4 regions of the Arthrobacter jiangjiafuii genome follow, and region 3 is predicted to be linked to each of the others. Evidence: riboswitches for the same ligand, from Rfam matches in the RefSeq annotation. Region 3 holds a riboswitch; each other region holds the start of a gene.
What was found. A riboswitch is a leader RNA that binds a small molecule or an ion and turns the genes downstream of it on or off. The one in region 3 is predicted to bind S-adenosylmethionine.

Region 1 (7,616 bases), 1.5 Mb from region 3:
CCCAGTTGCCCGAAGACACAGCTCAGGCGCCGGCAGCCAGCTTGTAGGCGGCAGTGAGGTAGCGCCGGGTGAAAAAGGCCTGGACCCGCCGGTTGGCGAAATCCCCCGCCGCCAGGACCCGGTTCGCCGGACGGCTGTACGCAGCCACCCGGAACGAGAGCTTCCCTTCCCCGTCCAGCTCCGCGTAGAACCCCTCTTCACCCTGCTCCGGATGCCCCTTCAACGTGCCATAGCCAAAACCGGCCCGCTGCCCCACCACCGGAGCTCCGCCGTCGTCGAGCGCAGGCTCCTCGGCCCAGAGCACCCGGCACGGCGCGTAGTAGCGCAGCGGCCCGATGCCCACCCCGGAAGCCATCTCGACGCCCGGCGCGGCGCGGGGCGTGGAGACGGCCACCCGCAAACCGGCCCGCCGGTGCAGGTCCCAGTCCAGAATGCCGTTGGCCAGCCGCAGGAATCCGGCCGCCGGATCCGGGATGTCGAGCTTTTCGCGGCGCAGCACCAGCCGGTAGCCGTCCGGCCAGCGGCCGGTGAGCGGCTGGGGGTACGGCCGGCGGGTGTGTCCGGGGTCCGGATACGTCAGTTCCGGGCTCATCCTTCCGCCAGCCCCTTCCAGGCCAGGGACTCCCGGTCCCTGCGGGGCAGCGAGGCGACCACCAGGTCGTAGGAGTCCTCCACCAGGTCCCGGACCAGGCCATCCTCCAACCCGTCCAGGCGCACCGAGTTCCAGTGTCTCTTGTTCATATGCCAGGCGCCGGAAATCTGGGGATGGGCCGAGCGCAGCTGCAGCGCCAGCTCCGGCTCGCACTTCAGGTTGATGGTCAGCGGGGAACCGGACAGATCACACAGCGCGAACATTTTGGCCTTTCCTCCGGCAGCCTGGACCTTGAACACGGAAAATTCCGGGCCGAACGGAAAGTCCTCATAAGCACCCGGGAACCGCAGGCATACCTGTTTCACTCCCACCGCATCCATCATCCGAGCCTAGTCCGCTGCCACCGGGCCCGCAGCACTAGTGCGAAAATGAAGACATTGCAAGTATCCGGCGGCCCGCCAGGAGGCGCGCGGGCCCGACTTTGGAGGACTAATTGGCTCGTACAGGACATCGTGACAGGCTTGCCGCTGCTACGGAAAACGCCGCGGATTCGAAGAGTTTTGAACGTGCCGCCCGTGTCGGCTACGTCGCCAGTGGCCTCATGCACCTTCTCATTGGAGTGATTGCCCTGCAGATTGCATCCGGCGGCAGCGGCAGCGCCGATTCTTCCGGCGCGGTGGGTGCACTGGCCGGGCAGCCGGGCGGACTGGCCCTGCTCTGGGTCTGTTTCATTGGTTGCCTCACGCTGGCCGTCTTCCAGTTCTCGCGGATCTGGATGGACAGCCGGGGCCTGACCGGACGGGAGCTGTGGCAGATGCGGGCTTCCGCTGCCGCATTGGCCGTCTCCTACGGCGCCATCGGCATCACGTTCGGCACTTTTGCCCTGGGCGGCGGCAAGGACAGCAGCCAGAGTTCGGCCGGCTGGAGCGCCAAGCTCATGGCCCAGCCCGCCGGCGCGGTCCTGCTGGGAATCGTGGGCCTGGTCATCGTCGGTGTGGGCGGCTACTTCGTTTTCAAGGGCGCCAGCCGCCGCTTCCGCAAGGATCTGCAGGCGGTTCCCTCCGGCACGTGGGAACACGCCGTGACCATCACCGGTGTCCTCGGCTTCATCGCCAAGGGCTTGTCACTGGTCATCCTGGGAGGCTTCGTGATTGTTGCGGCCGTGGCCGCCGATCCGGAGCGCTCCACCGGGCTCGACGGCGCCCTCCACGCCCTGAGCGGGCAGCCGTACGGCGGGCTGGCGCTGGGCATGGTGGGCGTAGGGCTCATCTGCTACGGCCTGTACACCGGGATCCTGCAGGCCTGGTTCGCCAAACTCTGACCTGAGCTGGGGAACCTCACCGTCCGTAGAACCTCACAAACGGTAGGCCGGAGCCTCAATGACGGGGCAGGTGTCCATCACGACATCCAGCCCGGCAGCGGCGGCACGGGCGGCCGCGGCCTCGTCGATGACGCCCAGCTGCAGCCAGACGGCCTTCGCGCCCACGTCGATGGCCTGATCCACGACGTCTCCGACCCGGGTGGAGTTCACGAAGCAGTCAACCACGTCGATCGTCCCGGGAATCTCGCTGAGCCGCCGGTAGCCCTTGTTGCCGTGCACGTCGTCGCCCTTCAGGCTCACCGGGATGATCTCCATCCCCAGATGGTCCTGGAGGTATCTGGAGACGCCCACGGCAGGGCGCATCGGATTATTGGAAAGCCCGACGACGGCCCACCGGCCCTTGTTGCGGAGGAGACGTTCGACTACTGCGGGGTCGTTGACATGTGCCACTGTGCCGTCCTTTTCCAGGTGCCGGAATAAAGCACCAGCCTACGCCCGGAGGCCGTTGGCCTTGCCGTCCGCGGGCCCAGACGACCGCCACAATCCCGTCGCTGCCGGTGGCCGGCAGCGCCTTTGCCTTCTCGGTCACGGCACACTCGGCCCCTGCCACGATCGTGGCGGGGTCAGTCCAAAAATGACTCGATCGCGTCGGCCAGGGCGGCGTCCGGGACGCTGGCCGTGTCACCCTCCAGCAGCTGGAACTCCCCCTCGTCCAGCGCATCCGCGGCGCGGCGGGCCAGGTTCTGCGTCTCATCGCCGCTGGTACTGCCGGCCAGGACAAGGACGGGCACCTGGACACCGCCCAAGCCCTCCAGTTCTGTCTGGAGGAGCAGCAGTTCATCCTCACCCTCGTCCGGAGTCAGCGTCGGCTCAAGCGCCACCACCCTGGTGATCACGGCGGATTCCTCGGCGGCACGCAGTGCCAGGAAAGCTCCGGAGGAAAACCCGTAGAGGCTGGCCGACCCTCCGGCCACCGCCACCACGGCCAGCAGGTCATCGACGTCGGACTCGGCGGTGTATTCTTCGCCCATCCCGCTTTCCCCCACGCCACGCCGGTCATATGTGTAGACCGTGTGGTTCTCGGAGAGCAGGTCGGCAAGGACCCGGGTACTGGAGCTGCTGCGGTCTGCCAGCAGCGGATTGACGATCACGAGCGGAGGACCGCTGCCCTGCCGGGACCACGCAATGCGCGTTCCGTCAGCGGAAAGGGCGATACCGGAGGCACCGGGTGAGCGTTCCATGGCAGGCTCCTGGTCACTGGGGAAGATGGCCCGGGTAGGGTGCACGGACACCTTTCAAACGTAGGAGCCCGCCGACCGGCGGTCAATGCCAGCCGCCGCAGAACGGGCCGGAGCCCGGCGGTTAATTCACCGCCGGCTGCAGCCTGAATGAGGCACCCCGGTGTTCCGGGGGCAGCCTGTCACCCCGGTCGAAGAGCTTGTTGCGCAGGGTCCCAGGCGCGTATTCGGTTCTATAGGCGCCGCGCTTCTGCAGTTCGGGCACCACAAACTCCACGATGTCCTCAAAGGTGCCCGGCGTGATGGCGTAGGCCAGGTTGAAACCGTCGACGTCGGTCTCCTCCACCCAGCGGATCATTTCCTCGGCGATTTCCGCACCCGAACCGACCATCCGGGGACCGAGCCCGCCGATGCCCACCGAGTCGGCGATGTCGCGCACCGTCCAGGGTTCGCCGTCGTCCTTGGGCTTTTGGAAGTTCGCGGCTGAGGACTGGATGGCGTTGGACTTCACGTTGCCCAGCGGCTCGTCCAGGTTGTAGGTGGACAGGTCCACGCCCATCCAGCCGGACATCAGGGCCAGGGCGCCCTCGTGGCTGGTGTACTGCTGGTAGTCCTCGTGCTTGGCGGCCGCCTCTTCGGGGGTGGCGGCCGTGATCACGGTCATCAGCGTGTAGATGCGGATGGAGTGCCGGTCCCTGCCCGCTCCCTCCGCGGCATCGCGGATTTTCGCGACGATGGCCTTGAGCTTTGCCTTGGTGGGCGCTCCCACGAACACGGCCTCGGCGTTGCCAGCGGCGAAGGCGATCCCGCGGGGAGAGGCCCCGGCCTGGAAGATCACCGGGGTGCGCTGCGGCGAGGGTTCGCTGATGTGGATGCCGGGGACCTTGAAGTACTTGCCCTCGTGGTTGATGTCGTGAACCTTGGCCGGATCGGTGAACACGCCGGCCTGTTTGTCGCGGACGACGGCGCCGTCCTCCCAGGAGCCTTCGAGGAGCTTGTAGATGACCTCAAGGTATTCATCCGCGTGGTCGTAGCGCTCGTCGTGCTCCAGCTGGTCTTCGGCGCCCAGGTTCCGCGCGGCGGAGGGCAGGTAGCCGGTGACCACGTTCCAGCCGACCCGCCCGTTGGTGAGGTGGTCCAGGGTGGAGAGCCGGCGGGCAAACGGATAGGGGTGTTCGTAGGCGGTCCCCGCGGTCACCCCGAAGCCGAGGTGCTCGGTGACCAGGGCCATGGCGGAAACCAGGAGCAGCGGATCGTTCACCGGAACCTGCGTGCCCTGCCGCAGCGTGGCCTCGTTGGATCCGCCGTACACGTCGTAGGTCCCGAGCACGTCGGCCAGGAAAATGCCGTCAAAGAGGCCCTTTTCGCAGGTTTTCGCCAGGTCCGCCCAGTAGCGGATGTCCGTGTAGTCGGCCGAACGGTCCTCCGGGTGGCGCCACAGGCCCGGAGACTGGTGCCCGACGCAGTTCATATCAAAGGCGTTGAAGCGGATTTGGCGCCGGGCACTCTCTTTTGCCGGGGAAATGCTCAAGTCGGCCGGGGAAGGGATCTGTTCGGGCATGGGACAGCCTTTCGGAACGGGACGCCCCAGGGGAACGCCGTACTTGCCGTCCGCGGACGCGGAACGGCCGGATCCTCATCTGGGGCACCCCGCTACGGAGAAGAGGGTTGCCGCCCAACCAGCCAGAGCTTCGCGTTGGGACTCATGATCCTTCAGGTCCAGTATTGGCACGCCAACTGCCCGTGGGGGAAGAACGTGACCTTTTGTGAACCGGCTGCCTCAGGCCAGGAACTGGTTGATGGCCGCGGCAAGCGGCTCGTCCTGGACCCCGTGCCAGCTGCCGTCCAACACCTGGAGGCGGGCATCGGCCAGCGCCTCGGCGGTTTCCCGCGCCCATTCCTGCAGCCGGGCATCGCTGCTGCCGCTGACCAGCACCAGCACCGGTACCCGGATGCTGCCGAAGCTCTCCAGATCTGCGTCAGCGTTGAGGGTCAGGTCGTAAGCGATCGTATGTGCCGCCGGGGCAAAGGCCCCCACGTCTGCCGCCGCGATCATCTCCTCCGGTACCCCGATGGAACGCTGGAATACGCGCACGGCCTCGTCACGGTCCCCGGCCGCTATCAGCTGCGCCAGCTCCCCCCGGATGTCCGGGCCGTGGTCCACTACCCGGGACAGCGGGGGCTCCAGGGCCACCACTGAGCTCACGGCCGCGGAGTCGGCAGCCGTCATCAGCGCCAGCACCGCACCCGAGGAAAACCCGTACAGATCCGCAGCTCCTCCGGCCACCCCGATGACGGCCAGCAGATCGTCAATTTCGCGGCTCGGCTCATATTCCGCGCTGCTGTCCCCGCTCTCGCCCTTGCCCCGCCTGTCGTACGTGTACACCGTCCGGTTCCGCGCCAGCAGTTTCGCGATGCCTGCGGAGACTGATGTGGTGCGGTCCATCAGCACGGGATCAACGATTACCAGCGGCGGTCCGGATCCCTTGCGTTCCCATGCAATCGAGGTGCCGTCCGGGGATAGCACCGTCCCTGACGCAGCGTCGGCCATGGCTGTCCCTTCCCGGGAATGTACGACGGTCGGAAGACCCTGCCGGCTCCCCCACTTGGCAGGTTAGGAGCCAGCCCTGTGCCGGTCAACACCTCCGGGCCCCACGCCGGACGCAGTTCCGCAGAGAGTCGAAATATTACGGGCAGGACTTGCCCGTTTCCTCAATGGCGCGTTTAGTGGCTCTTGACCATCCCGAGCGGCTGAGAGACCTGGATCAGTGAAGCCGCAGCAACCCTGGTTGCCGTATTTCCTCCTTGAGGTACGGCAATAACGAGGACAACACCGCAGGAGGCCCTAACCGGCCCAAGGTGCTTTCCGTAGGGTGCTACTGCCAGGACCGATGGAGAGTTAACATGACTGCCTTGGCTTCGCGCACGCCTGCCACCCCACCGCCCGCCAGTACTGTGGGTCCACCCTCCGGCTCTGCCCTTCCCGTCACCTTCGCCCAGCTGAGCCGCAGCTTCGGCACCGGCCAGGCCGCCCACCGGGTGCTGCGTGACATCACCTTCGAGGTTTCCCCCGGCGAGGTACTGGCCATCCTGGGCTCCAGCGGCTGCGGAAAGTCCACGCTGCTGCGTGCCGCAGCCGGGCTGGATGCCGCCAGCAGCGGCGAGGTGCTGATCAACGGAACGGCCGTCCGCGGCATTGATGACCGGTGCGCCGTCGCCTTCCAGGAACCCCGGCTGCTGCCCTGGCAGACACTGCAGGCCAACATTGCCATGGGCCTGCCCAAGGGCATGAGCGCGAAAAACGGCAAGGCCAAGGTAGCCGAACTGCTGGAGCTGGTGGAACTGGCGCCCTTCGCCAAGCACCGCCCGCGGGCCGTCTCCGGCGGCATGGCGCAGCGCGCCTCCCTGGCCCGGGCGCTGGCCCGTACCCCCGGAGTGTTGCTGCTGGATGAGCCGTTCGGCGCGCTGGACGCCCTGACCCGGCTGAAGATGCAGGACCTGCTGCTGTCGGTACACAAAGCCACCCCCACCACCGTGCTGCTGGTAACCCACGATGTGGACGAGGCCCTCCAACTGGCGGACCGGATCATCATCCTGGGCAAGGAACCCGGAACGCCGGGAGCCACCATCACCGACACCATCACCGTGCCCGGACGGCGGCCCCGCGCCCGCGCCTCGGCCGACCTGGCCCGAATGCGCGGCGAGCTCCTGGCCCGCCTCGGCGTCGACCGCCACTAGCGCCTCCGCCGCCGCAAGCCGGCAGTACCCCGCAGCACCACCTTCCGGGCGCACTGCCCCGCTGCCCCATCCTGCTCCTCCGGTTATTCCGTGCGCGTTCCGCGCACCCATCCCTGCCTTCGCATAGAAAGAACTCCAATGAACAGCCGTTCCCACACCTCTTCCCCCGCCCGCCGGACTATCCCGTCCCGCGCACCGGCCACAACCCTGGCCGCGGCAGCAGCCACCGCAGCGCTGCTGCTGACCGGCTGCGTCGCAGGTGAGGACACCGAACCTGCAGCGAACGCCGGGGCGGCCGACGGCGGGACCCTCACCATCGATTTCGCGACCTACAACCCGCTGAGCCTGATCATCAAGGACCAGGGGTGGCTGGAGGAAACCCTCGCCGAGGACGGCGTCACCGTGGAGTGGGTGCAGTCTGCCGGGTCCAACAAGGCCAACGAAAACCTGCGTTCCGGGGCGATCGACGTCGGATCCACCGCCGGCTCCGCAGCCCTGCTCAACCGCGCCAACGGCTCGGAAATCAAGGCCATCGACGTCTTCTCCCAGCCGGAGTGGTCGGCGCTGGTGGTCGGCGCGGATTCCGCAATCACCTCTGTGGCGGATCTGAAGGGAAAGTCGGTGGCGGCCACCAAGGGCACCGACCCGTACTTCTTCCTGGTCCAGGCCTTGGAGGAGGCCGGGCTGAGCCTCTCCGACGTCACGGTGGAGCAGCTGCAGCACGCGG
Region 2 (7,616 bases), 120 kb from region 3:
TGACTTCGGCGGTGGCGCCGTCCAACGAGATCTGCACGTCGACGTAGTCGCTGGCCGCCAGGCGCTGCGCTACCTGCGGAGTGATCTTCACGCCGTTGGTGGAGAACTTCACGCCCACCTGATGCGCCGTCGCGTAGTCCACGAGCTCCCAGAAGTCGGAGCGGACCGTCGGTTCTCCGCCGCCGATATTGACGTAGAACACCTGCATCCGCTGCAGCTCGTCGATGACGGCCTTGCACTCCTCGGTACTCAGTTCTCGAGGATCCCGGCGGCCGGAGCTGGACAGGCAGTGGACGCAGGACAGGTTGCAGGCGTAGGTCAGCTCCCAGGTCAGGCAGATCGGGGCGTCCAGACCGGTCTCGAACAGGTCCACCAGTGTGGTCGGTTTGTGGGTCGCTGCCTGGCGGGCGGGAACATCCTGGATCAGGGTCATGGTTTCCTCTCGATCACCATTGCGGAGGTAGCCAGGGTGCCCAGGGCCTTCTGGTAACGGGCCAGACCCGCGTCGTCGGTGATGCCGGCGGCGGTGCAGGCAGCGCGCGCGGTGGGCTCGGTTCCGAGCTTCCGCACCAGGTCCAGCAGGGTCCGGTCCTTGAGGAAGGACAGCCGGCGGGTTCCGAAGTGGTAGAGCAGGGCTCCGAAGGGCTCGGGGCGGACGGACACCTGGGGATGGAGGCGCCAGGGACGGTTGAGGTCAAAGCTCGGCATGGCCGGCGGTCCTAGTACACGCCGCACATGCCGTCGATGGAGACTTCCTCCACCAGCAGTTCATCGTCAGCGTCCGGCCCCGCGGGGGCGGCAGACGGTGCAGTCATTTCAGTGGCCGGGGGAGTGGCGGTGCGATCCATGGTCATTTTGTGCTCCTTGCGGCAGAAACCGGCGTCGATGGCGATACTCTGTGCGGACGAGGCTAACGGCACCCAGTGCCATTGGGAAGGGGTAGTTTTTGGACACGACGGAAGGGCCATCCGGCCCAGCCAGGAGCGGGCGGAAACCGGTCACCTCCAAGGCCGAGCTCAGCCACGTGGCGCTGGCCCTCTTCCAGCGCGACGGCTTTGACCGGGTCACCGTGGATGACATTGCGGCTGCCGCGGGAATCGGCCGCCGGACGTTCTTCCGCTACTTTCCGTCCAAGAACGACCTCCCCTGGGGGGACTTCGAAGACCTGCTGGCCAGGATGTCCGGCTATCTGCGCGGGCTTCCCGAAGACATGCCGCTGGAAACCGGACTGTGCAGTGCCGTGATCGAGTTCAACCGGTTTCCTGCTTCAGAGGCCCCGTATCACCGGCAACGCATGGAACTGCTGCTGCATGTGCCCACTCTGCTGGCGCACTCAACCCTGCGCTATGCCGCCTGGCGGCAGGTCGTTGCCGCCCATGCCGCCCGGAGGCTGGACGTACCGGTGGACAGCCTGCAGCCCCAGGCCATCGCATGGGCCCTGCTCGGCCTGTGCCTGGCAGCCTATGAACAGTGGCTGCGGTCCGAGGACCTGGTCCTGACCGATGTGCTTTTGCAGTCACTCCAGCTCATCCACGGCGTGCCGGATGAACCCGGCTCCCTGTTCCTTGCGGGCGGGAGCCAGTAGTTTTAAAGGCCACGTGTGAACCGTCTCGAGGGCAGCTGATTCCAGGGATGAGGCGCCATGTCCGAACCTGCACCAGAAGGTGCGCTGGACCGAAACCGCGTCCGGACCCTGATCATGCTCGCCCTGCCGGCCATCCTGATCGGCGTGGTCTCCGCCCTGGTGCTTTTCGCGCTGGATGAACTCAGCCGCCTGCTGCAGCACCTGATCTGGGAGAACCTGCCGCATGCTGTTGGTGCAGATCCCGACGGCGGCTGGTGGATCTTCGGCACCCTGACCCTTACGGGACTCGCCGTCGGGCTCATTGTGCGCTTCGTTCCCGGGCACGCCGGCCCGGATTCGGCGGCGGTGGAACTCGGTGGATCCGCCCTTCCACTGGGCACGGTTCCTGGCGTGGCGGCCGCAGCAGTGCTCGGACTGGCCGGCGGCGTCAGCCTCGGTCCGGAGAATCCGATCATCGCGATCAACACGGCCATCCTCACAGTGCTGATCGGCCGGCTGTTCTCCCGCGTTCCGGCACAGCTGGTCGTGGGACTGACAGTCGCCGGAACTGTGGGGGCGCTGTTCGGGACCCCCGTCGCCGCAGCACTGCTCTTCACCGGACTCGCCGGCTCAATGGCGGGCGGCGGAGCCCTGTTCGACAGGCTCTTCCTGCCGCTCGCCGCCGCCGGGGCGGGGGCGGTGACCATGACCCTGCTGGGCGGAACCCTGCTGACCGTCGGGCTGCCCGCCATGGGCAGCCCTGACGGGTGGGATGTGCTGGCAGGATTCATCATTGCTCCGCTCGCGGCGGGCTTTGCCCTGTTGGGCGTTGGCGTCTTCACCCGGGTTCACCATACGTTCCACCGGCTCGGCAACCCGGTGCTCTTCACGACGCTGGGCGGAGCGCTGCTTGGCCTGCTGGGTGTCATCGGCGGACCGCTGACCCTGTTCAAGGGAGCGGAGGAATCCGCCGCGCTGCTGGCGCAGCGCGGCAGCGAATCGGCCTGGACACTGGTGTTCCTCGCGGCGGTCAAGCTGGTTGCCCTGGTGATCGCCGCAGCGGCCGGCTTCCGCGGGGGCAGGATCTTCCCGGCCGTCTTTGTCGGCGTGGCTGCGGGGCTTGCCGCGGTGGCCTTCGTACCCTCCGTGCCGGTGAGCCTGGCCGTGTCGGCAGCCGTGCTCGGCGTAGTCCTCGCAGTGGCCCGCGACGGCTGGATGGCCCTGTTCATCGCGGTCCTTATTACGGGGGACGTGAGCGTAACGGCAGTACTCTGCCTGGCAGTACTGCCGGCCTGGCTGGTGGTCACCAATGCTCCGCACATGCTGGCAGCGCCCGACGGCGGCACCGCCTCTCGTCCTGCCTAGGCAGGGAATCTCCCTGTTCGATTGAAAAGCGTGCATTGTTGGGTACCCTTATGCGCAAATGCTTCCTGCGGTCCCCGCGCTGCGAGGCAGCTAGTGATGAAGCAGGGGCAGAGCCCAATCATCTTTGGATTGGGAAAGAGAAATGCCTGTGCAGCTCTATTGCACAGCCCCACTTCCGCTAAACTGTTTTGGGGGGTGGTCCAAAATACTATGAATGAGGAAAAAGCCCCGTGGCTCAGAAAAGACAAGTTCTCCTGATTGACGACCTAACCGGTGAAGACGCACAGGAAACTGTGAAGTTGGCGCTGGACGGCGCACAATACGAAATCGATCTGACGGCCGACCATGCCGCGGAACTCCGCGGGAGACTGGAACCGTATCTCTCCAATGCCAGGCGTTTGCGCGGCGGCTCAACCGGCCGTGCTGCGAAACGGGAAACGGTTCCCCGCAGCGGCGAGAGCCGGAAAATCCGTGAATGGGCGGTAGCCAATGGCTTCCAGCCCAGCGCACGGGGGCGGATCAGCCAGGAAATCCGCGAAGCGTACAGCTCCGCCCAAAAGTAATCCCCGCCCTTCTTTCCTGCCTGGCACAGCGGGAAGGATCCGGGCAACTGGTACCGGGCGCAGGGGGGCGCCTGACCACCGGTATGAGATCTTCCGGGTTTACTCTTACCCCGCCTGGCGGGGGCGTCTGCGCCAGATGCGCGTCTCCTGCCTCGCCATATTTCGACGCCCCGGCTTCATATTTCGTGCCGCTGGAGTTTTGCTGCCGACGGGCGCATGCTGGTTTTTCGTCCCGCAACTACCCATCCAGAGCAGCTGAGAGACCTGCCTCCGTGACGCTGCAGCTTCCCCCGGACATTCCTTCCGGAAAGGTGCTAATGGCAGGACCGATGGAAGGAATACACCATGACGTTCGACCAGATTTCCACCACCCATGCCGGTTCGCTGCCCCGGACACCGGAACTCATAAGCGCCAATGCAGCCCGGACCTTCGCCGACGATGGTTTTACCCTCGAACGCACCCCGGAGTTTGAACTGCTTCTGACCGACGCGGTAATTGACCTGGTGCAGCGCCAAAAGAGCCTCGGCATTACCATTCCCGGCGATGGGGAGTACGGCAAGGCCATGTCCAGCCCGGTGGACTACGGGGCATGGTGGACCTACAGCTTCCAACGCACGGCGGGCCTGGAGCTGACTGACTTTAATCCCATCACTACCGGACCCGTTCGCAGCGAAGCCGGGAATATCCGGCTGACCTCTTTTGCAGACCGCCGCGACTGGACCCGATTTGCAGCTGCCTATTCCGATCCGGAAAGCGGGATCCAACTGGGCCGCAATGCCACGGCCTTTCCCACGGCCACCGGACCCATCACTTACACCGGCCACGATGCCCTGGCTACAGACATCGCAAACCTCAAGGCCGGGCTGGCGGCTGCCGACCTGCCCACCGGCTTCATCACGGCGCTGTCCCCGGGATCGGCCAGCCGGATCGGCAACGACTATTACAAGAGCGAAGAGGAGTTCATTTACGCCTGGGCAGATGTCCTGCGTGAGGAATACAAGGCCATCACGGACGCAGGGCTGACGGTTCAGATCGATGACCCCTCGATCGCCGAGAACTGGGACCAGATCAATCCCGAACCCAGCGTCGAGGACTACCGGCGCTTCACGCAGATCCGGATCGACGCCCTGAACTACGCACTGCGGGGGATCCCGCAGGAGCAGGTCCGGTTCCATGTCTGCTGGGGATCCTGGCATGGTCCGCACACCACCGACATCGAGTTCGCCAATATCGTGGATCTCGTGCTGGGGATCAACGCCGGTTTCTACGCCTTCGAAGCCGGCAACGCGCGGCACGAGCACGAGTGGACGATCTGGCGGGACGTGGCGCTGCCGGAGGGGAAGGTCCTCGTTCCGGGCGTGGTGTCCCACGCGACCAATGTGGTGGAACATCCTGAACTTGTGGCCCAGCGGATAGAGCGCTTTGCCGGGCTTGTGGGCAGCGGGAATGTCATTGCCGGCACCGATTGCGGCCTGGGTGGACGGCTGCATCCGGACATCGCATTTGCCAAGCTGGAATCACTGGGCCGCGGCGCCGAGATCGCTGCCAGCCGTCTCTTCACCGGATCACGGCACTGAACTGACGTCCGCGCCGGTTCTCCGCAGCGATGCGGCCTCCGTCCTGATACCCCTTTGCCCGCACCCTTGACGGAGGCCGTCAGCGCCCGCATACTCGGTTACTAAACGATCATTTACCCAACGGAGCCGAGATGACTACCACCACGCAGCCCCTTCCCTTTACCTTTGATCCGGCCGCCGGGAACGACGTCGACAGCGACTTGTACCTGCTCGACAACCTCCTCGATGACCAGGCCAGGGACGTCCAGGCGCGGGTGCGGGCGTTTGTGGACAACGACCTGCTGCCGGTCATCAACGACTATTGGGAGCGGGCCGAGGTTCCCTACGAACTGATCCCCAAACTGGCCGCGCTGAACATCGCCGGCGGCACCATCCAGGGTTACGGCTGCCCCGGCCTGACCCGGCTGGCCGCATCCACCGCGGCAGCAGAACTCGCCCGCGGCGACGGTTCCATCAACACCTTCTTCGGCGTGCATTCCGGCCTGGCCATGGGCAGCATCGACATGCTCGGCAGCGAAGAGCAGAAGCAGCGGTGGCTGCCCGCCATGGCCCGGTTCGACAAAATCGGCGCCTTTGCCCTGACCGAACCCAGCCACGGCTCCGATTCCGTCTCGTTGGAAACCACCGCCCGCCGCGAAGGGGAGACCTACGTCCTCAACGGCAGCAAGCGCTGGATCGGAAACGCAAGCTTCGCCGACGTCGTCATCATCTTTGCCCGCGATGAAGCCGACGACTCGGTCAAGGGATTCGTGATGGAAAAGGATGCCAACGGCAACCACCCGGCCGGTTACAACGCCACGGTCATTACCGGGAAGATGGGCAAGCGTGCCGTGCTGCAGCCGAACATCGTGATCGAGGACCTGAGGATTCCCGCAGAAAACCGGCTGGAAAACTGCAGCTCCTTCAAGGACGTCAACAAGGTCCTGGCTGCCACGCGCGGAGGAGTCGCCTGGGAGGCGCTGGGGCACGCGGTGGCCGCGTACGAGATTGCGGTGGCGTACGCCAAGACACGCGTGCAGTTCGGCAAGGAGATCGGCCGGTTCCAGCTGGTGCAGAACAAGCTGGCCAACATGCTGGCCCAGCTCACCGCCATCAAGCTGACCTGCTTCCGGTTGAACCAGCTCGCGGACGAGGGTGCCATGACCAGTCCGATGGCGTCGATGGCGAAAATGTTTGCCGCCCGCCAGGGCCGTTGGATCTGCTCCGAGGCACGGGACATCATGGGCGGGAACGGCCTGCTCCTGGAGAACCATGTGGCCCGGCACCTCACTGATATGGAGGTTGTCTTCACCTACGAGGGCACCGATACGATGCAGTCGCTGATCCTTGGGCGGCACATCACCGGGTTCTCGGCGTTCGCCTAACCCACGGGGGAGGGGCCCGGCAACGCGGGAAGGGCTAGCGGACCCCGAGCAGGCGCAGCGCCATCTGGCTGTGGTGTTCTCCGATTTCCTCAGCGCTGAGCCGGCCGTTGCCGCGGTACCACCGGCCGACGTCAATACACATCGAGAGCAGGGTAACCACGGCCATGTTGGAGTCGGGCACATCGAAAACGCCCTGCTTCAGTCCGTCCTCCACAACCTGGCGGAACTCGTCCTCGACCTGGTGCCGCATCCTCAGGACATCTGCCCGGTGCTCATCGGAGAGGGCCGGCAGCTCGAAGTTCACCACATGGGACCGGGTGTGGTTGGCTGCCTGCCACTGGGCCAGGTTGCGCACCAGCGCCGTTATCTGCTCCACCGGTTCGTCGGCGGAGGCGGCGCTGCTGCGCACCAGTTCCAAGGTGCGCTCGTGGCCCACCTTCGAAATGCTGTACAACAGGTCTTCCTTGGACTTGTGGTGGACGTACACCGCACCGGGGGTGACACCGGCGCCCGTGGCGATGTCCCGCGTCGTCGTCCCGTGGAATCCCTTGGCCGCGAAGGCCGCGGTTGCAGAGTCCAACAGCCGTTGGGCGGTATCGGTCATAGGTTTGTGCTCCATCCGGGGTGCTGACTAAGCGATCAGTCAAAGCGTAACAGCGGCGGATAACACGGTATGCCGGTTACCTCACCCGCTGCGCCATCACCCGTCCGGTATGTTCGGCGGCAGGGTCCATGACCTCGGGCCACTGCGCCGTCATCATGAACAGCAGGCCACCGTCGTCGCCCCCTGCCGCGCAGGAAAAGCAGCCCTGTTCCAGCTCCACCGTGTCCAGCACCGTGCCGCCCTGGTCAACCCGGACACAACGTTCCCCGGGCACTTCGGCAAACCAGATCCCGCCGGTTCCGTCCCAGCAAATGCCGTCCGGCGCGCTGCCCGCCACCCCGGCCCAGAGCTGCCCGGGTTCCAGCCCGCCGTCGTCGCGCACCTGGAACGAGGTCAGGCGTCCGGCATTGGACTCCGCCACCACCAGGGTGCTGCCGTCCTCCGAGACGAGCATGCCGTTGGGGAAGGCCAGCCCGTCGGCCACCTTCTCGATGGTTCCGTCGGTGCGGATGACGGCGATAACACCGTTGTCCGCCGGTTCACCGGAGTAGTCGTAGCCGATGCCGTTCACATAGACG
Region 3 (7,616 bases):
GATCCTCTCGAGAAGGGTGAGCCCGGCATCGCTCAGCGAGATCTGCGTGGCCCGGCGGTCGGTCGGATCCGGAGTACGCTCCACCAGCCCCTTCTCCTGCAGCTGGTCAACCACTTCCGTGGCAGACCGCGGAGCAATGCGCAGCATCGCCGGCATGGATACGAAGCAGATCCTGTTCTTCGGCCACCGGGATCCGGAGCGGGCCGCCGCCATCGGAGATCGGCGGCCGGCCTGAGGACTCGGCTCTCCTGCGACGCCGTGGCCCAGGGGATCATGCGGTTCTGCCTCGTCGTCGCCCCGGTAGGGGCTATCCCTCCGCTTTGTGACAATCCCTCCGCTGCGCAGCGGAGGGATTGTCACAAAGCGGAGGGGAATCAGCGGTGGCGGGATTGCCCTGGGTGGCGACCGGTAACAGGGAGAACGGACACAACGCCGTCGACGTCGCCCCGCCCTGCCAGGCCCGGCAGATTGCGGTGACCACACCCCCGCCGGGGAGCCGTCATCGAGCCGGGACGAGCCGGAGGAGCTGCCATATTTGCTGCTGAACATCAGCACCGGCATCTGCCGGCTTGATGCGAGCACCTTCACCGGCCTCGCGACCGTACCGCCGTTAATGGTTGCCCAACCGCCGTCCTGCAACCGGGAACCGCGATCAACCTGGATGTTGAGGGCGGCGCCCCCGATCTGTCCGGCATCTTGGTCATCGACGGCGTCAGCGTCGGCATCGGTGGTTAGGAGCTGATCTCTGCCGGCACTATCAGAAAGGCTGATCAGGTGGATGTGCTCTTCCGGACGGCGGCAAGGCTGTCCCAGAAGAAGTCGAGGGTGTCCTGTGGTCCGCCAAGGAAACGCTGGGTGAAGAGGACGCCAATATCCCCGTCGGGATAGACCCCGGCGACCACCCCGGACCCGCCGGACCAGCCCCACATTCCCGGCTCGGACCACCACACCCCGGGGCCGGCCTGCACCCTGATCCTCGGTCATCTGCTGCCGCAGCGCCGGCGGCAGCACGACGTCGTCGGCCGGTACTGCAAGGAAGGTGCGGTAGTCGGGAACGGTGGAGACCATCCCGCCGGCGAGGGATTCAAACTGCGGCGGGCCGGCCAACGCATCGCTGTATTCCACCGCCTCCCGGAGCGCGCCGTCGACCGCTTCATACGCGGCAGGAAAGCGCTCAGTGCCGGTGGGGAATCCCGTGGCGCTGAGATGGAACGGCGCGCAGATCCGCTCCTGGACCAGTCGGGCTCGCGCTCGAAAACCAGTCCCGGGGCGGCATGATCTCCACACTCGACGCCTCATGTCCGTAACTTACGGCGCGTGACCACTTATTTCGTAACAGTCGCGCCCGGCCCGACGGTGCGCTTTGCTGAACCCGTAACCATCCCGAGCGGCCGAGAGACCTGGATCGATGACGCCGCAGCAACCACCCCCGTGTAGCAGCGGGGAACGGTGCTACTGCCAGGACCGATGGAGAAGCTCACCGCTTTCGTTGGTCTGCCCGCCGCGCATAGGCGCGTCGGGGTGACTGCCGGCTGTCCTGTCTGCCCTCCATCGGGCGATGATTCAGGAGCCCCGAGTGAAACCAGCACGCATCACCACCCCTAGAGGATCAGCCGTGGCAGCGGCCGCGGCAGCAGCAATCCTCACCCTGTCCGGCTGCGGAGGCTCCGCGGCAGCCGCCGAGGACGACACCTTCGTCTTCGCCACCGGCAAGGACATTTCCTGCCTGGACCCCCACGTCAACGGCGACATGCCGCAGGCTTCCCTGGCCGCCAACTATCTCGATTCGCTGGTCTCGCAGGACAGCGAAGGCGTCATCCATCCCTGGCTGGCCACGGACTGGTCGGTGTCCGATGACGGGCTGGCCTACACCTTCACCATGCGCGACGACGTCTGGTTCACCGACGGCACGAAGCTCACCGCTGAGGCGGTCAAGGCCAACCTTGACCACATGGTGGACCCGGACACCCAATCGGGCACCGCCGGCGGGTATCTGAAGCCCTATGTCGGCACTGAAATCAGGGACGAGAGAACCGCCGTCGTCACCCTGAACCGCCCGTATGCGGCGTTCCTTGAAGTCCTGGCCCAACCCTTCCTGGGCATCGAATCCCCCGACGCCCTCACGCGGCCCCAGGCCGAGAACTGCAATGCGCCGGTGGGCACCGGCCCGTACAGGATTGTGGACTACGTTCCGCAGTCCAAGGTCAGCCTCGTGCGCAATGAGGACTACAACTCGGCACCACCCTTTGCCCGGCACAGCGGTCCGGCGCACATCGAAAAGATCGAGTGGCGCATCGTGCCGGAGGACTCCACCCGATACGGGCTGCTCCGCGCCGGACAGGTGGATGCCATCGATCTGATGCCGTCGGTGAACTTCGATGAGGCCGAGGCTGACCCCGCTGTTGAACTCATCACCCAGGACCGGCCGGGCAACCCCACCAACCTGATCCTCAACACCACCCGCGCCCCCTTCGACGATCTGAACGTGCGCAAGGCCTTCCTGCACAGCGCGTACGTGGACGCCGGCATCAACAGCGTCTACTTCGGCACCGTGACCCGGGCCGGCGGACCTCTCAGTTCCACCACCGGCTTCTACTCCCCCGATTTTGAACACGTCTACGATCCGGACCCGGCCGGGGCAGCCGCCCTGCTGGACGACGCCGGGTGGAGCGCGCGCGACGACGACGGCTACCGGGTGAAGGACGGGCAGCGCCTCACAGTGCACTTCCCCTACACTCCCGGGGCCTGGCCCACAGCGCATCAGGCGCTGGTCACCCAGATCCAGGCCACGGCGAAAAAGGCCGGTTTCGAGGTCCTGATCGAAAACGGCGACGGCGCCACCGTCAGTGAACTCGGCAACCGGTTCGAGTACGACCTGCGGGCGGACTACTGGAACACCAACACGGCCGATGTGCTGCGGATCGTCTTCGCCTCGGAGTACACCGAATCAGCAGGCTTCGTGCCCAACGGCTCGGGCTTCCGCAATCCCGGCTTGGACGCCATCCTCGACGAGGCCCTGGCCACGGATGACCCCGATGCGCGCCGCGATCTCTATCACCGGGCCCAGCAGATCGTCAGCGACAACGCCCTGCAGCTGCCGCTCTACAACCAGGCCAGCCAGCTGGCGCTGCGCGCCGACCGATACTCCGGCCTCCATCTGGAACCCAGCCTCTCCCTGCCCTACCTCTACGACGCAAGCGCGGTGAGCCCCAAATGAGCACGCAATCCCTCGATTCCCTCAGCGCAGCACCCCGCACTACGGCGACGGCCGGCCCGGCCGCGCGCGTCATCGCCACCCGTGCCGCCGGCAGCCTCTTTGTCCTCTGGGCCGCCGTGACCCTCACGTTCTTTGTCCTGCGGCTCACCCCCGGCGACCCCATCACTGCAATCCTGGGTGGCGCCGGCTCCTCACCGTCGCCCGAGACGGTCGCCGCGGTGAGGGCAGAGTACGGCCTGGACCAGCCGGTCCTGATCCAGTACCTCACCTACCTCGGCCGGCTCCTCACGGGCGACTTCGGAGTGTCCTACATTTTCAAGGTGCCGGTGCTGGAGATCATCGGCCCGCAGATCCTGCCCACCCTGCAGCTGGCCGGGCTGGCGCTTGCCTTCGCCTGGCTGATTGCCCTGGCCTTCACCCTCCTCACCGTAGGTCGGGGACGGATGCTCGACAGCGCCGGCCGCGCGGTGGAAGTCCTCTTCGCCTCCCTCCCCCAGTTTTGGGTCGGCATCATGCTCGCCGTGGTCTTCGCCGTGACCCTGGGCTGGTTTCCCGTGGCGGGTAATGACGGCTTCATCTCACTCGTCCTGCCGGCACTGTCCCTGGCCATTCCTCTCTCCGGCTTCATTGCCCAGGTCACCCGGTCATCCTTCGAGGACGCCCTGGCGCAGCCCTTTGTGCTCAGTGCCCGGGCCCGGGGCCTGAGCGACACCGCGGTACGGATCATCCATGCGCTGCGGCACGCCATCCTGCCGGGGCTGACCCTGTCCGCCTGGGCGGTGGGCTCCCTGGTCAGTTCCGCCGTCGTCGCGGAGATCATTTTCGCCCGCCCGGGGCTCGGCCGGTCCCTGGTGGACGCGATCATCAACCGCGACCTGCCCGTCACCCTCGCCGTGGTCTTCATCATCGCCGCGGTCTACATCCTCGTAAACCTTGCGGTGGACCTCCTGTACCGCGTGGTGGACCCGCGCACCAACCCGAAGGGAACGCCAGCATGAGCCTCACCCTCAAACCCGCCCCAGCGGCGGCATCCGGCACACCGGCAGCTGCCGCCCCCGCCGCCTCCCGGGCCGCCCAGCTGCTGCGGGGCACCCCGGCCGGTGTCTGGATCGCCGCTGCGCTGCTCCTCTTCCTCGTCCTGGCCGCCGTCGTGCCCTTTCTTTTCCTACGGCAGGACCCCTTCGAGATCGACCCGGCCAATGCCTTCCAGGCACCGAATCCGGCGCACCTGTTCGGCACGGACCAGAACGGGCGGGATGTCTTCTCCCGGGTCATCTCCGGTGCGGGCCAGTCCCTGCTGCTGGGCCTGGCCGCCACGGCTATCGGCCTGATCCTGGGCGGCGCCCTCGGCATCACCGCCGGGGTTGCCGGAAGGCGGGTTGACTCCCTCATCTGCCGGTTCGTGGAAATCCTCTTCGCCTTCCCCGGCCTGCTCCTGGCGCTGATCGTCATTGCGGTATCCGGAACCGGCGTGGTCACAGCGGCCATCGCGGTCGGCATCGGTTCGGCACCCGGTTACGCCCGGATGCTGCGGACGCAGACCCTGCAGGTCGTGGCATCGCCGTACGTGGAAACCGCCCTCGCCCTGGGCCGTTCCCGGCCGCACATCCTCTGGCACACCATCGTCCCCAATGTGGCGCGTCCGCTCTTCGTCCTCGTGACGCTGGGCATTGGGCAGGCCATTGTGTGGGCCTCGTCGCTGAGCTTCCTCGGCCTCGGCGCCCAACCGCCGGCCGCGGAATGGGGCGCCATGCTCGCCGACGGCCGCAATTATCTGCAGGTGGCGTGGTGGATAGCGGCTTTCCCCGGCGTCTTCATCACCCTCGCCGCTCTCACCACCACCGTTGTAGGCCACCACCTGCAGCGCCGACTCGAAGCAGAGGCCTGAGCATGACTGAACACACCCCGCAGCAGCGTCCGCTGATCGCTGTCGATAACCTGAACATCTCCTTCAGCACCCCGCGCGGCACCACCCACGTGGTGAAGGACGTATCGCTGGCCCTGGGAGCCGGCAAGGCGCTGGCCCTGGTGGGCGAATCCGGTTCCGGCAAGACCGTCACCGCGCGTGCCCTCGTGGGCCTGAACGCTTCCAACGCACGCGTCTCAGCCGACCGGCTGGAGGTCCTCGGGCACGACGCCGCCGGGCTGGGCGAGCGGGCCTGGCGGCGGCTGCGCGGCAAGGACATCGGCTACGTACTGCAGGACGCCCTGGTGTCCCTGGATCCGCTGCGCACCGTGGGCCAGGAAATTGACGAAGCCCTGCGCGCCCACGGTGTCCGCGGCCGGGCCGAGCGGCAGGAGCGGGTGTTCGCTGCCCTGCGCGACGCCGGGATTCCCGATCCGGAGCTGCGCGCCGGGCAGCGCTCCGGTGAACTCTCCGGCGGCCTGCGCCAGCGGGCCCTCATTGCCCAGGCCACGGTCCTGAACCCGCGCCTGGTGATCGCCGATGAACCGACCACGGCACTGGACGCCACGGTCCAGGCGCAGATCCTGGACCTGCTCGCCAGGCTGAAGGACCAGGGCCGGGGACTGATCCTCATCTCCCATGACCTCGCCGTGGTCAGCCGCCTCGCGGACGAGATCGCCGTCATGCAGCACGGCCGTATCGTCGAATCCGGCCGGACCGCGGAAGTCCTGGGCAACCCCCGGCATGAGTACACCCGCGCGCTGATCGATGCCGTGCCCTCTGCCGCCGGCAAGGGCACCCGGTTATCCACGGCGCCGCGGATTTCCGTGGCGTCCCGGCCGGCGCGGGCCTCCGCGGTCTCCACGGACGCTCCGGCCCTGGAAGCCCGCCACCTCTCCAAGAGCTACCGGTCCCCGGACGGCACGCGGCGTACCGTGGTCGATGACGTGTCCTTCACCCTGCCTGCCGGCAAGACGCTGGGCATTGTGGGTGAATCCGGGTCCGGAAAGTCGACCACGGCGCGGATCGCCCTGGGCCTGACGGAACCGGATGCGGGCACCGTGACGCTCGGCGGGCTGCCCTGGGTGGGACAACCGGCCGGATCCCCGGCGGCCACCGAGGACAGCCGCCGCCCGCACCGGCCTGACATCCAGCTCGTGAACCAGGATCCGCTGAGCTCCTTCGACCCGCGGTTCAGTGTGGCGCGGATCGTCACAGATGCCCTGGACGCCGGCTCCATCGGCACGCCCGGCCAGCGCCGGGACCGGGCAGCGGACCTGCTCCGCCAGGTGGGACTGGCGCCGGAGCTGCTGGACCGGCGGCCGCTGACGCTCTCCGGCGGGCAGCGCCAGCGCGTGGCCATCGCCCGCGCCCTGGCCGTGCAGCCCCGCGTCCTGCTGCTCGATGAACCGGTCTCGGCGCTGGATGTCTCCATCCAGGCCCAGGTCCTGGATCTGCTGGCCGATCTGCAGGACCAGCTTGGCCTGAGCTACCTGTTCATCAGCCATGACTTGGGCGTCATCCACCACGTCAGCGACGACGTCCTGGTCCTGAAGGACGGCCGGGTTGTCGAATCCGGGACCGCGGCATCGGTCTTCACCGCTCCGGCGCAGGAGTACACGCGTGCCCTGCTCGCCGCCGTGCCCCGGATGCCGGCCCGGATTCATGGCGTGTGACGCGCCCGGCCGGGCATCTCTACCCCGCAGAACCATCCACCCGTTCAGTCTTAGAAGGAGTCCAACCATGACAGCTGAAACCCTGACCACGCCCGTCTCCTGGAGTAGCCTCAGCGCGCGGTTCCGTCCCTTGTTCGAGGAGATCTCTGCCGGAGCGGTGCAGCGCGAAACCGAGCGCACCAACCTGCACCGCGAGGTCCGCCTGCTCGCAGACGCCGGCTTCACCGCGTTGCGCGTCCCGGTGGAACTGGGCGGCGGCGGCGTATCGGCGCCGCAGTTCTTCCGCCTGCTCATTGAACTCGCCGCCGCGGAATCAAATCTCGCCCAGGCGCTGCGCAGCCACATCACCTTTGTGGAGGAGCGGCTGTACGCGAACGACGCCGGATGGCTGCGGCGTGTTGCCGAGGGAGCGGTGCTGGGCAACGCCTGGACCGAAACCGGCCCGGTGCCCGTGGGCGGCGTGAGCACCACGATCACCCGCGACGGCGGGGACTACCTCGTCAACGGCACGAAGTACTACACAACCGGAAGTCTCTACGCTGACTGGATCATGACCGGGGCACGGACCAGCGACGGCGCAGACGTCATCGCGCTGGTCCGCCGGGATGCGCCCGGCGTCGAGGTCATTGACGACTGGGACGGCTTTGGCCAGCGCCTGACGGCCAGCGGCACCACCGTGTTCCGCAACGCCAGGGTCCCCGCCGCAGACGTCCTTGCCGACACCGAACACCCGCCGTATGACACCGGCGTCTACCAGCTCATCCATGTGGCTACCCTGGCCGGCATCGCCCGGGCGGCCGTCCGGGACGTGGCTGCC
Region 4 (7,616 bases), 1.4 Mb from region 3:
GTGAATACGGCCTCACCGCCCGCGCCCGGATTGTCGACGGCGCCTCCGCCGGAGTGCCGCCGGAAATCATGGGCATCGGTCCGGTCCCGGCCACCCAGAAAGTACTGGCCCGCAGCGGCGTCAAGCTGGCCGACGTCGGCGCCTTTGAACTCAACGAGGCCTTCGCCACCCAGTCACTGGCCTGCATCCGCCGCCTGGGCGTGAACGAGGACATTGTGAACAACGACGGCGGCGCCATCGCCCTGGGGCACCCGCTGGGCTCCTCCGGTTCCCGGATCGCCATCACCCTGCTGAACCGGATGGAACGTGAGGGCGCCTCCCGCGGCATCGCCACCATGTGCGTGGGCGTCGGCCAGGGCACCGCGATGCTGATCGAGGCCGTCTAAGTGGGCGTCGACTACAGCTCCTTCACCACCCTGCAGGTCACCGAAGGCGAAGGCCGCGTCACCGCCGTCCTGAACCGCCCCGAGGTCCGCAACGCCATCGACTCCGCCATGGTTCAGGAGCTGCACCTGCTCTGCGCCGATCTGGAGGAAAACCCGCGGATCCTGATCCTGGCCGGCAGTAACGGCGTCTTCGCCTCCGGCGCGGACATTGGCCAGTTGCGCGAACGCCGCCGCGACGACGCCCTGCGCGGCATCAATTCGACCGTCTTCTCGCGGATCGCGCAGCTGCCGATGCCCGTCATCGCCGCCCTGGACGGCTACGCCCTGGGCGGGGGAGCGGAGCTGGCCTTCGCCGCCGACTTCCGCATCGGCACTCCGCGGCTGAAAATCGGCAACCCTGAAACCTCGCTCGGCATCATGGCCGCCGCGGGCGCCACCTGGCGGCTCAAGGAACTGGTGGGCGAGCCGCTGGCCAAGGACATCCTGCTTGCCGGGCGCATCCTCACCGGTGAGGAAGCCCTGGCCGTGCACCTGGTCACCGAAATCGTCGAACCCGAACAGCTGCTGGCCGCCGCTGACGCCCTTGCGGACCTGATCGGCCGCCAGGATCCGCTGGCCGTGCGCCTCACCAAGGCCGTGTTCGCCGCTCCCGCGGCAGCACACCCCGTCATTGACACCCTGGCGCAGGGGATCCTCTTCGAATCCTCCGCCAAGTTCGACCGCATGGACGCCTTCCTCGAGAGGAAAAAGAAATGACAGTTCCTTCCAACGTCGGAGTCCTCGGCGGCGGCCGGATGGGCGCGGGAATCGCCCATGCCTTCTGCACCGCCGGAGCCACCGTGGTGGTGGTGGAGCGCGACGACGACGCCGCTGCCGCCGCCTACGAGCGTGTGGCCGCCAACCTCGCCAAGAGCGTGGAGCGTGGAACCGTCACGGAACCGCTGGAGGTTCTGCTGTCCAGGCTGAGCGTCTCCACCGATTATGCCGATTTCGCCCCGGCCGGACTCGTGGTCGAAGCCGTTCCTGAGGACTTTGCCCTCAAGGCTGCCGCACTGGTTGCTGTGGAGGAGCAGCTGGCCCCGGACGCCTGGCTGGCCTCGAACACTTCCTCGCTTTCGGTCTCGGAACTTGCGGAGAAACTCCAACGGCCGGAGCGTTTCTGCGGCCTGCACTTCTTCAACCCGGTGCCGGCCTCGGATCTGATCGAAGTGGTCCTGGGCAAGCAAACTTCCGAAGAACTCGCCGGGGCTGCCCGGACCTGGACCCAGGACCTGGGCAAGACACCCGTCGTCGTGAACGATGCCCCCGGCTTTGCCAGTTCCCGGCTGGGCGTCGCCATTGCCCTGGAGGCCATGCGGATGGTCGAGGAGGGCGTGGCCTCGGCGGAGGACATCGATGCCGCCATGGTCCTGGGCTACAAGCACCCCACCGGCCCGCTGCGGACCACTGACATCGTGGGCCTGGATGTCCGGCTGGGCATTGCCGAATACCTGGCCGCCACGCTGGGCCCGCGGTTCGAGCCGCCGCGGATCCTGCGTGACAAAGTGGCCCGCGGCGAGCTCGGCCGCAAAACCGGCACGGGCTTCTTCGACTGGAAGTAAACCGGATTCCCTGCCCTACCGCCCGGAGGGGCGCCTAAGCCGGCGCGACGGGCTGCTGCAGCTCGGTGACCCAGTCTGCTTGGTCATCAGAGACAGCGCGGACGTACAGCTCCCGGCAGGGTCCCGAGGGAACCAAGCCGCGGGCAAAGATCTCGGCGTGGACCGCCTGCCAACTCTCGGCGATGTGCTCCATGGTGCCCAGATGGACGCCGCAGACCGCCGTCGGAACGGGCGGAAGGTTGATGGCCTCCACGCCGTCGGGCAGTTGCCCGGAGCACGCATAGCCGGCGACGATCCGCATCCCGTCTTCGCCCATCTCATACTGCGCTACCGGGGTGTCCATCGGTGCGCCGGTGGATTTCAACGCGCGGGCAACGCTGTCGAACAATGGCCCGACGACGCCGGGAACCTCGGGCTGTTCCGAGACTACGGCGCTGAGAGCAACCAGACGGAGAGCGGGGAGCGACTTCTGGACGATTTCGATCTGTGGCATGGCTTTTTCCTTTTCGATGAGGTGGAGCCTTCGTTCCACATCGATGAGCCGTACGGTTGCCGTCCGCTGCTCGTCCTCGACCTCCGCACGCCGGATCCGCAGCATCAGGGCAAGACGCTGTGCATCAACACCGGATTCAAGCATGGCGGCGATGTCCTCGAGCCCGAAGCCGAGGTGGCGGAGGGCAACGATCCGATGCAGCCGTTCGAGCTGGGACGGGTCATAGGAGCGGTAGCCGCTGAACTCATCAACATGGGCGGGAACGAGCAGCCCGGAGGTATCCCAGTGCCGAAGCATGCGATGGGTAACCTGGCCGATCTGCGCGAACGCCCCGATGGATAACATGCTTCAGTTCTCCCGTCTGCCACAGTGTCAGGGTCAAGTATCACCCAGAGATTTTCCGCCACGTCCCGTAGAGTCCGGGAAATGCGCAGCCACAGGGACCACGCTGGAGACATGGATGTGAACACCGACGTGGAGTGGGACGGGGCCGGCAATGCCCGTGATCTTGGCGGGATTCCGCTGGCAGGCGGCGGCACCGTGGCACCGGGCCGGGTGTTCAGGATGGGCCGGTCCGAGTGGCTGACCGAACGCGGCTGGGCGCAGGCCCGTGCCGCCGGCGTGCGGACCGTCGTCGACCTGCGCAACCCGGAGGAGCAGGGCCGGCGGGACACCGATCCGCAGGTGCCGGCTGGCGCCGTCGTCGGCCTCACATTCCTGACCCGCCCCACCCAGGAAGCGACGGACCCGGATTTCACGGCGCTGACCGGGCCGTACATGGATTCGCCCAAGTTCTACCGCGAGAACCTGCGGCGCTGGCCGGAGAAGATTGCCGCCGTCGCCCGCGCTGTGGCGGACGCCGACGACGGCGGCGTGGTGATCCATTGCTCGGCTGGCCGGGACCGCACCGGCCTGATCGCCATGCTGCTGCTGCAACTGGCCGGCGCGGAACCGGACGCTATCGCGGACGACTATGAGCGGGCGGTCCGCGGAATCAGCGCCTTCCACGCAACGCAGGCGAATCCACGGGAGAAGCCGCTGACCGCCGCACAGTTGGAAGACCGGGTGGCCGAGGGCCGGAAGGAACTGCTCCGTGCCCTGGACGGTTTTGACGCGGAACAGTACCTGCGCTCAGCGGGGCTTAGCCCAGCTGAGATCGGGCGTCTTCGGAGTCGTTTGCGCTGATCCGCTTACACGGATGCACCCTTTCCGGCGTCGCCAAGTAGAAAAAAGAGCGTCTGGCTTCACTGGTGAAGCCGCCCGGAACCAGCAGCGAGGAATAGCGCGCGCACCACTGCGCCTGCCCTCCGGATGCGGCCAGGGCCAACGCCAGCGCGGGAATGTCGTGGAACCACATCAGGCGCTGCTCACCGTCCACCACCAGCTGGATCAGGTCCAGTTCAACGTCGGCATAGGCCTGGGCATCCACCCAGTCGTCGAAGCCGGCCAAGCGCTTGCCGTGGATGAGATGCACGTTGTGGCCGGGCGTGTAGCTGATGCAGCGGGCGTCACTGGAAATGCTCACAGTGTGTTCCTTTTCAGGTTGTCCTTGCCTGCGCCGGGCGGCGGCAGGCCGCTTCGTCATCCGAACCACCCGCCGAACAATGGGGTTGGTGTGAGGCCAGTCGGAGCTTTTATGGCCGGATCAGATCCGGCCAACGGCCACCTCTCGTGAAGCTGAGACCACCTTAGCGCACGGCGCCGACACTGGGAACCGCCGTCGTCGGCCTGGCCATGAAGCCGACGACGGCGCCTTCCTCAGCGCCAGCCCGCCGCCGGAGCGACCAGCTTGACGATGTTCTCCAGCAGCTGGGTGTTGTAGTCCACGCCCAGCTGGTTGGGGACCGTGATCAGCACCGTATCGGCGGCCTGCACCGCTGCGTCGGCGGCCAGCTGGTCGGCAATCACATCGGGTTCGCCGATGTAGCTCTTGCCGAAGCGGGCCAGGCCGCCGTCGAGCCGGCCCACCTGGTCCCGGGAATCTGCCTGGGCGCGCAGTCCGAAATACCGGCGGTCGTCGTCGGATACCAGGGGCACCACGCTGCGGCTGACCGAGACCCGCGGCGTACCGGCATGGCCGGCATCCGCCCAGGCGGCGCGGTACAGCTCGATCTGCTCGGCCTGCAGCTGGTCGAACGGAACACCGGTGTCTTCGGTCAGCAGGGTGGAGCTCATCAGGTTCATGCCCTGCTCTCCGGTCCATTTGGCGGTGGCCCGGGTTCCGGAACCCCACCAGATCCGCTCGCTCAGCCCAGGGGATTGCGGTTCGATCGCCAGCGAACCGGAACTGCCGGTCATCACCGGGTCTGCGGCGGCCAGCCCGGCGCCGGCAATCGCGGCACGGAAGACCAGGGTGTGCTTGCGTGCCTCGTCGGCGTCGGTGCTGCCGTCGGACGGAACATAACCGAAGGCCTCATAACCGCGCAGTGCCGGCTCGGGTGAGCCGCGGCTGAGGCCGAGCTGCAGCCGGCCGCCGCTGATCAGGTCCGCCGCCGCGGCTTCCTCCGCCATGTAGAGCGGATTTTCATACCGCATATCAATGACGGCCGTTCCCAGCTCAATCCGGCTGGTCCGTGCGGCCATGGCGGAGAGCAGCGGGAACGGAGCGGCGAACTGCGGGGCGAAGTGGTGGACGCGCAGGTACGCGCCGTCTATCCCCAGCTCCTCCGCCGCCTCGGCCAGGTCAATGGTCTGCAGCAGGGCGTCGCGGGCGGTTCGTACAAAGGAACCCTGCACGTCCCGGTAATGTCCAAAGGACAGGAAACCGATCTTCTTCATGTTCAGGCACAGCGCCTGTTTCCCAGTGGATATTCCCAGAATCGAGGTTCACGCATGCACCTGACCATGGTTCCCGGCATCGGCGGTTCCAACGAAGGCCACTGGCAAAGCCTGTGGCAGGCCGGTGCGCCGGAGATGTCCCGGATTTCGCCGTCGTCGTGGGAGGACCCCGACCTGGAGAACTGGATGGACGCGCTCGACGACGCCGCCGGGTCTCGGAACGGCGACACCATCCTGGTGGCCCACAGCCTGGGCTGCCTGGCTTCCGCGGAGTGGCTGCTGCGCAATCCGGACGGTGCCCGGGGCGTGCTGCTGGTTGCGCCGCCGGACCCGGCCGAGCCCGCCTTCCCAGAGCTGGCAGGCTCGTTCCGGGACCCGAGGCTGGAACCGCTGCCCGTGCCAGGGCTGCTGGTGGCCAGCGAGAACGATCCGTACTGCACGCTGCCGGGAGCCCGGCTGCTGGCAGGTGCCTGGGACGTTCCGCTGATCGACGCCGGGGCGCTGGTCCACATCAATGATGAAAGCGGCGTGGGCGCCTGGTCGCAGGGCCGGAACCTGCTGACTGCGTTCGCGGCTGGGCTGGGCGTCAGCATTCCCCTCGGCTGAAAGTCGGGTAAGAATGGGCGCATGAAGCTTCCGGTAAATCCGCCCGTGGCCCCGATGCTGGCCAAAGCCGTAAGTGCCCTGCCTGAGGGGGATTACTCCTACGAGCCGAAGTGGGACGGTTTCCGGTCCATCATTTTCCGTGACGGGGATGAGCTGGAGATTGGCAGCCGCAACGAAAAGCCGATGACCCGGTACTTTCCGGAACTGGTGGCGGCGCTCAAGGAGAACCTGCCGGAGCGCTGCGTGGTGGACGGCGAGATCATCCTGATCAGTGCCTCCGGCAAGCGCCTGGACTTCGAGGTGCTGCAGCAGCGCATCCATCCCGCCGCCAGCCGCGTGAAACTGCTGGCCGAGCAGACACCTGCTGCCTTCGCCGCCTTCGACCTGCTGGCCCTGGATGACACCAGCTACCTGGACCGGCCCTATGCCGAACGCCGCAGCGCCCTGGAAGCGGCCCTGGCCGGCGCGTCCGCTCCGGTCTACCTCACGACCCGGACCACCGACCCGGCCACGGCGCAGCGCTGGTTCGGTGAATTTGAGGGCGCCGGACTGGACGGTATCGTCGCCAAACCCCTTGGCGGCGTGTACCAGCCGGGCAAGCGGACCATGGCCAAGTTCAAGCACCAGCGCACCGCTGACTGTGTGCTGGCCGGCTACCGGGTACACAAGAGCGGGCCGGACGCGGTGGGGTCGCTGCTGCTGGGCATCTACAACGACGACGGCGACCTCACGAATGTGGGTGTGGCAGGCGCCTTCAGCATGGCCCGGCGGCGGGAACTGTTCTCTGAACTGCAGCCGCTGGTCTCGGACTCCGCCGATCATCCCTGGACCGCGGACAAGCAGGATGCCGGAACCCGCACGCCCCGGAATTCCGAGGGGAGCCGCTGGAGCGGGGACAAGGATCTGTCCTTTGTTCCGCTGCGCCCCGAGCGGGTGGTGGAGGTCAAGTACGACCACATGGAAGGGGAGCGGTTCCGGCACACGGCCCAGTTCGTTCGCTGGCGTCCGGACCGGAGCCCGGACTCCTGCACGTACGGCCAGCTCGAGGAACCAGTGAAATTCGATCTGGGCGAAGTGCTCACCGTGCCTGCGGGATCGTAGCCGCTCCGGCAGGAACGCGCGGCCGGTCCGGGCGCGGGGCGGGTCCTAGCGGGTCCTGGCCCCGGTGAGACGGTCAGCCGCGACCGTGGCCGCGGCAGTCGTCGTCGCCCTCGTTTTGGTTCAGCAGATCCACTGCTTCCGTGATGGCCGCCAGATATCCCTCCCGGTATCCGGCGGCGTTGGGGTGCAGGGCAAAGGGTGCGCCAATGGGAAGGATCCAGGGATCAGCGGACCCGATGCCGTGGCCTGTGAACACCTCGGTGACGTCCACGAAAGTGCCGTCCTCCCCGACCTGCGCGGCGACCACAGCGTTGAGCGCGTCGGTGCCAGCGTTGAACAGGTTCTGGGCTTCGATGCTCAACGCGCCCGGAACGGTCCCATCGAACAGATACGGATAACCGGCCACAACAAGTTCGGCCCCCGGCGCCGCTTCCCGGATGGCGGTAAAGCTGGTTTGGAGCTGAGGCACGACGGCGGTCTCGGCGTAGGCTTGCGCCGCGGCAATGGCCGGGGCACAGGTTTGCGGCAGGACAGCTCCGGCGCAGGCAGCGACGACGGATCCGAACTGGACGTCGTTGCCGCTGATGGTGACGGTGACCAGGTCGGTCTGACGGTTCAGCAGATCGGCTGAGACAGCGGCTGTAATCTGCT

Region 1: another riboswitch for S-adenosylmethionine. It lies ahead of KKR91_RS00915 (LLM class flavin-dependent oxidoreductase); the one in region 3 lies ahead of KKR91_RS08090 (ABC transporter substrate-binding protein).
Region 2: another riboswitch for S-adenosylmethionine. It lies ahead of KKR91_RS08625 (cobalamin-independent methionine synthase II family protein); the one in region 3 lies ahead of KKR91_RS08090 (ABC transporter substrate-binding protein).
Region 4: another riboswitch for S-adenosylmethionine. It lies ahead of KKR91_RS14555 (hypothetical protein); the one in region 3 lies ahead of KKR91_RS08090 (ABC transporter substrate-binding protein).

What each region holds. Positions count from the first base shown of each region.
Region 1 is NZ_CP076022.1:175,366-182,981, reverse strand. It holds gene KKR91_RS00945 (GNAT family N-acetyltransferase) at 1-47, shown strand, start outside; gene KKR91_RS00940 (DUF1990 family protein) at 23-592, opposite strand; gene KKR91_RS00935 (MmcQ/YjbR family DNA-binding protein) at 589-972, opposite strand; gene KKR91_RS00930 (DUF1206 domain-containing protein) at 1,086-1,913, shown strand; gene KKR91_RS00925 (CoA-binding protein) at 1,947-2,363, opposite strand; gene KKR91_RS00920 (alpha/beta fold hydrolase) at 2,537-3,154, opposite strand; gene KKR91_RS00915 (LLM class flavin-dependent oxidoreductase) at 3,276-4,712, opposite strand; SAM riboswitch class IV at 4,747-4,862, opposite strand; gene KKR91_RS00910 (alpha/beta fold hydrolase) at 4,932-5,702, opposite strand; gene KKR91_RS00905 (ABC transporter ATP-binding protein) at 6,056-6,889, shown strand; gene KKR91_RS00900 (aliphatic sulfonate ABC transporter substrate-binding protein) at 7,028-7,616, shown strand, end outside.
Region 2 is NZ_CP076022.1:1,815,657-1,823,272, forward strand. It holds gene mftC (mycofactocin radical SAM maturase) at 1-433, opposite strand, end outside; gene mftB (mycofactocin biosynthesis chaperone MftB) at 430-708, opposite strand; gene mftA (mycofactocin precursor MftA) at 720-854, opposite strand; gene mftR (mycofactocin system transcriptional regulator) at 947-1,585, shown strand; gene KKR91_RS08615 (ion channel protein) at 1,643-2,929, shown strand; gene KKR91_RS08620 (histone-like nucleoid-structuring protein Lsr2) at 3,160-3,492, shown strand; SAM riboswitch class I at 3,732-3,828, shown strand; gene KKR91_RS08625 (cobalamin-independent methionine synthase II family protein) at 3,838-5,070, shown strand; gene KKR91_RS08630 (acyl-CoA dehydrogenase family protein) at 5,202-6,434, shown strand; gene KKR91_RS08635 (TetR/AcrR family transcriptional regulator) at 6,469-7,038, opposite strand; gene KKR91_RS08640 (SMP-30/gluconolactonase/LRE family protein) at 7,115-7,616, opposite strand, start outside.
Region 3 is NZ_CP076022.1:1,700,401-1,708,016, reverse strand. It holds gene KKR91_RS17195 (MarR family transcriptional regulator) at 1-1,299, opposite strand, end outside; SAM riboswitch class I at 1,376-1,474, shown strand; gene KKR91_RS08090 (ABC transporter substrate-binding protein) at 1,577-3,217, shown strand; gene KKR91_RS08085 (ABC transporter permease) at 3,214-4,215, shown strand; gene KKR91_RS08080 (ABC transporter permease) at 4,212-5,105, shown strand; gene KKR91_RS08075 (dipeptide ABC transporter ATP-binding protein) at 5,108-6,799, shown strand; gene KKR91_RS08070 (acyl-CoA dehydrogenase family protein) at 6,867-7,616, shown strand, end outside.
Region 4 is NZ_CP076022.1:3,099,601-3,107,216, reverse strand. It holds gene KKR91_RS14580 (thiolase family protein) at 1-386, shown strand, start outside; gene KKR91_RS14575 (enoyl-CoA hydratase/isomerase family protein) at 387-1,142, shown strand; gene KKR91_RS14570 (3-hydroxyacyl-CoA dehydrogenase family protein) at 1,139-1,987, shown strand; gene KKR91_RS14565 (MerR family transcriptional regulator) at 2,022-2,825, opposite strand; gene KKR91_RS14560 (tyrosine-protein phosphatase) at 2,907-3,665, shown strand; gene KKR91_RS14555 (hypothetical protein) at 3,622-4,005, opposite strand; SAM riboswitch class IV at 4,021-4,157, opposite strand; gene KKR91_RS14550 (LLM class flavin-dependent oxidoreductase) at 4,239-5,258, opposite strand; gene KKR91_RS14545 (RBBP9/YdeN family alpha/beta hydrolase) at 5,313-5,864, shown strand; gene KKR91_RS14540 (ATP-dependent DNA ligase) at 5,886-6,965, shown strand; gene KKR91_RS14535 (SGNH/GDSL hydrolase family protein) at 7,039-7,616, opposite strand, start outside.